DNA from 2 places in the Rossellomorea sp. ABR4_012 genome. Region 2 is predicted to be linked to the other one. Evidence: a T-box and tRNA genes for the amino acid it is inferred to sense, from the RefSeq annotation. Region 2 holds a T-box; the other holds one or more tRNA genes.
What was found. A T-box is a leader RNA that pairs with one kind of tRNA and senses whether it is charged. The one in region 2 lies ahead of leuS (leucine--tRNA ligase), so its partner is inferred to be a tRNA-Leu.
Positions count from the first base shown of each region.

Region 1 (3,260 bases), 1.1 Mb from region 2:
GACTACCAGGGTATCTAATCCTGTTTGCTCCCCACGCTTTCGCGCCTCAGTGTCAGTTACAGACCAGAAAGTCGCCTTCGCCACTGGTGTTCCTCCAAATATCTACGCATTTCACCGCTACACTTGGAATTCCACTTTCCTCTTCTGCACTCAAGTTCCCCAGTTTCCAATGACCCTCCACGGTTGAGCCGTGGGCTTTCACATCAGACTTAAGAAACCACCTGCGCGCGCTTTACGCCCAATAATTCCGGACAACGCTTGCCACCTACGTATTACCGCGGCTGCTGGCACGTAGTTAGCCGTGGCTTTCTGGTTAGGTACCGTCAAGGTGCCGCCCTATTCGAACGGCACTTGTTCTTCCCTAACAACAGAGTTTTACGATCCGAAAACCTTCTTCACTCACGCGGCGTTGCTCCGTCAGACTTTCGTCCATTGCGGAAGATTCCCTACTGCTGCCTCCCGTAGGAGTCTGGGCCGTGTCTCAGTCCCAGTGTGGCCGATCACCCTCTCAGGTCGGCTACGCATCGTCGCCTTGGTGAGCCGTTACCTCACCAACTAGCTAATGCGCCGCGGGTCCATCTGTAAGTGGTAGCTAAAAGCCACCTTTCAACAGTTCCTCATGCGAGGAACTGAGTTATCCGGTATTAGCCCCGGTTTCCCGGAGTTATCCCAGTCTTACAGGCAGGTTACCCACGTGTTACTCACCCGTCCGCCGCTGATCTCAGGGAGCAAGCTCCCTTTGATCCGCTCGACTTGCATGTATTAGGCACGCCGCCAGCGTTCGTCCTGAGCCAGGATCAAACTCTCCGATAAAAGTTTGAATAGCTCTTGTTTGCAACGATTCTATCGTTGCGGTAAATCTAGAATTAACGTTGACGTATTGTCTTGTTTTGTTCAGTTTTCAAGGTTCAATTTGTTAAGTGCTTCGTTTGAAGCGACTTTACAAGTATATCATCGACACTGTTGAGTGTCAACAACTTTTTTAATTTTTTTCACCGAAGTGAGTTAAGGTAGATTCTTTTACTCCGCTTACGCTGCGTAAAAAATCTTGGTGGAGCCTAGCGGGATCGAACCGCTGACCTCCTGCGTGCAAAGCAGGCGCTCTCCCAGCTGAGCTAAGGCCCCATCTAAGGTGGTCGGGAAGACAGGATTCGAACCTGCGACCCCTTGGTCCCAAACCAAGTGCTCTACCAAGCTGAGCTACTTCCCGAAATAGATGGCGCGCCCGAGAGGAGTCGAACCCCTAACCTTTTGATCCGTAGTCAAACGCTCTATCCAATTGAGCTACGGGCGCATTATTTAATTAAGGCTATTTGCTGACGCAAATTAAGAAAAGATGTTTTGCTAGCACAAGCTATTGAGAGTTATTTTGCTTTTGCAAAAAACTCTGGTGCCGAGGACCGGAATCGAACCGGTACGGTAGTCACCTACCGCAGGATTTTAAGTCCTGTGCGTCTGCCAGTTCCGCCACCCCGGCAAAAATCTTTGGAGCGGAAGACGGGATTCGAACCCGCGACCCCCACCTTGGCAAGGTGGTGTTCTACCACTGAACTACTTCCGCAAATATGGTGCGGGTGAAGGGACTTGAACCCCCACGCCTCGCGGCGCCAGATCCTAAGTCTGGTGCGTCTGCCAATTCCGCCACACCCGCATGATAAAAGATATGATGTTTTGCCTGAGCAAAAATCAATGGTGAGCCATGAAGGACTCGAACCTTCGACCCTCTGATTAAAAGTCAGATGCTCTACCAACTGAGCTAATGGCTCGTAATAGTATTAATTAAAAATTATTATTTCACTTCTATCTTTGTGCATCTACGACGTCCAGCTCTCAGGAAGCTTAACCAAGATGCTGCTCGAGCTGTACGCTAGAAGATAACTCAATGATGTTATTTCTTTCGTGCTCTACCAACTGAGCTAATGGCTTATATTATAATGAGAAAAACCAAAATGGTGCCGGCAAGAGGACTTGAACCCCCAACCTACTGATTACAAGTCAGTTGCTCTACCAGTTGAGCTACACCGGCATAAAAAAGATGTTTTCGTCAGCTTGTCTTAAATAAGCTTCAGAAAATCATTGGAAAGATATTTTGCTTGCGCAAAAATCAAGGAAGATTCTTTTACTCCGCTGATGCTTCGTAAAAAATCATGGTGGAGGATGACGGGATCGAACCGCCGACCCTCTGCTTGTAAGGCAGATGCTCTCCCAGCTGAGCTAATCCTCCGGATTATAAATCGCCTGGCGACGTCCTACTCTCACAGGGGGAGAGCCCCCAACTACCATCGGCGCTGAAGAGCTTAACTTCCGTGTTCGGCATGGGAACGGGTGTGACCTCTTCGCCATAATCACCAGACGAATATTCAATTGAAGGGTTTGTTCCTTCAAAACTAGATAAAGGATTGATGTCAAGAAAGTCGAGTATCGACCAATGTGTTCATTTAAAAATGACTCTTTGTGGTTAAGTCCTCGATCGATTAGTATCAGTCAGCTCCACATGTCACCATGCTTCCACCTCTGACCTATCTACCTAGTCATCTTCTAGGGATCTTACTCACATAAAGTGATGGGAAATCTCATCTCGAGGGGGGCTTCATGCTTAGATGCTTTCAGCACTTATCCCTTCCGCACATAGCTACCCAGCGATGCCTTTGGCAAGACAACTGGTACACCAGCGGTGCGTCCATCCCGGTCCTCTCGTACTAAGGACAGCTCCTCTCAAATTTCCTGCGCCCACGACGGATAGGGACCGAACTGTCTCACGACGTTCTGAACCCAGCTCGCGTACCGCTTTAATGGGCGAACAGCCCAACCCTTGGGACCGACTACAGCCCCAGGATGCGATGAGCCGACATCGAGGTGCCAAACCTCCCCGTCGATGTGGACTCTTGGGGGAGATAAGCCTGTTATCCCCGGGGTAGCTTTTATCCGTTGAGCGATGGCCCTTCCATGCGGAACCACCGGATCACTAAGCCCGACTTTCGTCCCTGCTCGACTTGTAGGTCTCGCAGTCAAGCTCCCTTGTGCCTTTACACTCTGCGAATGATTTCCAACCATTCTGAGGGAACCTTTGGGCGCCTCCGTTACTCTTTAGGAGGCGACCGCCCCAGTCAAACTGCCCACCTGACACTGTCTCCCACCCCGATAAGGGGCGCGGGTTAGAATTTCAATACAGCCAGGGTAGTATCCCACCAACGCCTCCACCGAAGCTGGCGCTCCGGCTTCCAAGGCTCCTACCTATCCTGTACAAGCTGTACCAAAAT
Region 1 covers NZ_JBSWVK010000001.1:225,390-228,649, forward strand. Annotated here, with positions in the region: rRNA gene ACXAFV_RS01195 (16S ribosomal RNA) at 1-813, opposite strand, end outside; tRNA gene ACXAFV_RS01200 (tRNA-Ala) at 1,050-1,125, opposite strand; tRNA gene ACXAFV_RS01205 (tRNA-Pro) at 1,134-1,210, opposite strand; tRNA gene ACXAFV_RS01210 (tRNA-Arg) at 1,218-1,294, opposite strand; tRNA gene ACXAFV_RS01215 (tRNA-Leu) at 1,389-1,477, opposite strand; tRNA gene ACXAFV_RS01220 (tRNA-Gly) at 1,487-1,561, opposite strand; tRNA gene ACXAFV_RS01225 (tRNA-Leu) at 1,567-1,651, opposite strand; tRNA gene ACXAFV_RS01230 (tRNA-Lys) at 1,691-1,766, opposite strand; tRNA gene ACXAFV_RS01235 (tRNA-Thr) at 1,951-2,026, opposite strand; tRNA gene ACXAFV_RS01240 (tRNA-Val) at 2,149-2,224, opposite strand; rRNA gene rrf (5S ribosomal RNA) at 2,237-2,353, opposite strand; rRNA gene ACXAFV_RS01250 (23S ribosomal RNA) at 2,455-3,260, opposite strand, start outside.
Region 1: it has a tRNA-Leu gene. The T-box ahead of leuS (leucine--tRNA ligase) is inferred to sense a tRNA for this amino acid. The anticodon was not compared.

Region 2 (3,260 bases):
GCATCAGCAAGGGCTTCCTCGTTATGAGGATCGATGTAGCGAAGGTAGTACCAGCAGCTTCCTGCCCATTGCGGCATTGTATTTGTTTCGCGGCGGCCTTTCTTGCCTGTTTCAGGGTCTTCTACATTTACCCATTCGCTGATGTTGGCAAGTGGTGATTCGCCTGTACCTGATGGCTTGATTTCAGTTGTTTTAGGAAGGACAAGCGGAAGTTCGCTTTCAGGAACACCCGTTGTTGTGCCATCTTCCCAATGAATCACTGGAATGGGCTCGCCCCAGTAGCGCTGACGGCTGAACAGCCAGTCTCGCAGGCGGTATGTGACCTTCTTCGTACCGATTTCTTTTTCTTCAAGCCAAGCAATCGCTTTGATGATCGCTTCTTCTTTACCAAGACCATTAAGGAAATCAGAATTAACATGCTCTCCGTCACCAGTATATGCTTCTTTTTCAACGTCTCCGCCGGCAACCACTTCAATGATCGGCAGATCGAATTGTTTAGCAAATTCATAGTCTCTTTCATCATGGGCAGGGACGGCCATAATCGCTCCTGAGCCGTAGCTCACAAGAACGTAATCTGCAATCCAGATCGGCATTTTGCTTCCGTTTGCAGGGTTGATTGCATACGCCCCAGTGAAGACACCTGTTTTTTCTTTTGCAAGATCGGTACGTTCAAGGTCGCTCTTGGTCTTCACCTTATCAAGGTACGCTTCCACTTTCTCTTTTTGATCAGGTGTGGTGATTTGTTCAACCAGATCATGTTCAGGTGCAAGCACGGCATAGGTTGCACCGAAGATCGTATCAGGGCGAGTAGTGAAAACATCGAATGATGCATCATGTCCGTCAATGTTGAACACGACTTCAGCCCCTTCAGATCGGCCGATCCAGTTGCGCTGCATATCCTTGATGCTTTCCGGCCAATCGACATCTTCAAGGTCTTCAAGAAGGCGATCCGCATACGCCGTGATCTTCAGCATCCACTGTTTCATCGGGCGGCGTTCGACCGGGTGGCCCCCTCGCTCACTCTTCCCATCGATTACTTCTTCATTGGCAAGAACCGTTCCAAGTGCCGGGCACCAGTTCACCGCTACCTCATCCACATACGCCAATCCTTTTTCATAAAGCTTCAGGAAAATCCACTGCGTCCATTTGTAGTAGCCAGGGTCTGTCGTATTTACTTCGCGGTCCCAGTCATAAGAGAAACCAAGCGCTTTGATCTGGCGGCGGAAGTTATTGATGTTCTGCTCAGTGAATTCAGCAGGATCGTTCCCTGTATCAAGCGCATATTGCTCTGCAGGAAGACCAAACGCATCCCAACCCATTGGGTGAAGGACATTATACCCTTGCATGCGCTTCATTCTGGATAGGATATCCGTCGCTGTGTATCCTTCCGGGTGACCTACGTGAAGGCCGGCGCCAGATGGATACGGAAACATATCCAGCGCGTAGAAGTTCTTTTTCGACTCGTCTTCAGTCGTTTTAAACGTTTTGTTCTCTTCCCAATACTTTTGCCATTTCGTCTCAACACTCTTATGATTAAAACTCATATTGAGATCCTCCTTTAACATGATGGTAGAAAAGGTCTTGATGCAACCTGTAGTCTGTATCCAGCCGCTTTTCTTTTTAAAAATAAAAAAACTCTCATCCCAAATAAATATTTGGGACGAGAGTTGTATTTACATTCTCCCGCGGTACCACCCACATTAGTGTACGCGCACTCAGCTTCATTCATCCTTAACGCGGAAAACGGCAAGTCTTACTGATTGTTCACACTTGCAACTCAGCAGGCGAGTTCATGATGTTCCCGGTTGACTTCCACCACCCGTCAACTCTCTAAGACAGGAAACATTCACTACTACTCCTGATCAACGTCTGAAATATAAGAATCATTATATGTATTCACTATTTTAGGAGAAAATATTCAGGAGCGCAAGCCCAATGTTGAGGAATCTGGTAAATTTGTGACCGATTTTGATTTTGCAGGGGAATGTGTTGATAAATATTGAAAGACCAAAAAAAGAAACGACCCATCCCTGAGTCGTTTCTTTATGAATCATTGAACCGTATATCCCCCGTCCAGTACCACTGCCTGGCCTGTCACGCCTTTTGCTGCATCACTGCACAAGAACATTGTATAGTCTGCTATCTCTTTTACTTCCAATAGCCTTCTTTGCGGTACCAGCGGGTAGATGACTTCCTCCAGCACTTTTTCCAATGGGACGTTTCGCGTCTTAGCGAGATCGCCAAGCTGATTCTGCACTAAAGGAGTATCGACATACCCCGGGCACACAGCATTTACAGTGACACCATGTGCTGCTGCTTCAAGTGCTGCGACCTTCGTCAAGCCGATGACTCCATGTTTCGCAGAATTATAGGCGGCCTTGCCGGCAAATCCCACTAGTCCATTGATGGATGCCATATTGATGATTCTGCCGTAGCCCTGCTCTTTCATGATGGGCAAAGCATGTTTTATGGCCACAAATGGAGCCGTCAGCATAACTTTCACCAAAAATTCGAATTTCTCTGTCGGGAAATCTTCAATTGGTGACACATGCTGAAGGCCCGCATTATTAATGAGCACATCAAGTCTGCCATAATGATTCACGGTAGAGGCAATGGCTTCTTTTAAGTCTTCCTCAGAAGTAACATCACAGCGGATGCCAAGAGCTTCATATCCTTCTTTTTTCAGGGAGAGTGCAGCTTCCTGCACTCCATCTTCTTTCAGATCTGTTAGGACCACTTTTGCACCGTTTGCAGCGAATTCCTTGCCGATTTCAAAACCGATCCCTTGTGCTGCACCCGTTACAAAAACGACTTTGTTTTCAACCATGATGATACTCCTTTCTTAGATACCTACTCCCAAGCTGAATAATAAGATGGCGATCGCCAATCCAATCAACGGAACAATGACGGTCAATGCCCCTACTGCACCATAGGCTTCTCCGTGAGTCTCATTACAAATCGATCGAATCGTCGTGACAACATATCCGTTATGCGGAAGGGAATCCAGGGCACCTGAAGAAATCGCCACAGTCCGGTGAAGGGCTTCAGGATTAACACCCATGTCGACATAATGGGGCGCCAGGATAGGAAGGGCAATGGCCTGACCACCGGATGCTGAACCTGTCATACCCGCAATGACACTTACCGCAATAGCTCCGCCGATAAGAGGTGATCCAGGGATATTAGTCATGACATCAACAGCCGTCTCAAATGCAGGGACTGCTTTCGCCACTCCTCCGAATCCAACTACCGCTGCCGTA
Region 2 covers NZ_JBSWVK010000001.1:1,333,844-1,337,103, reverse strand. Annotated here, with positions in the region: gene leuS (leucine--tRNA ligase) at 1-1,544, opposite strand, end outside; T-box leader at 1,654-1,875, opposite strand; gene ACXAFV_RS06545 (3-hydroxybutyrate dehydrogenase) at 2,051-2,827, opposite strand; gene ACXAFV_RS06540 (GntP family permease) at 2,843-3,260, opposite strand, start outside.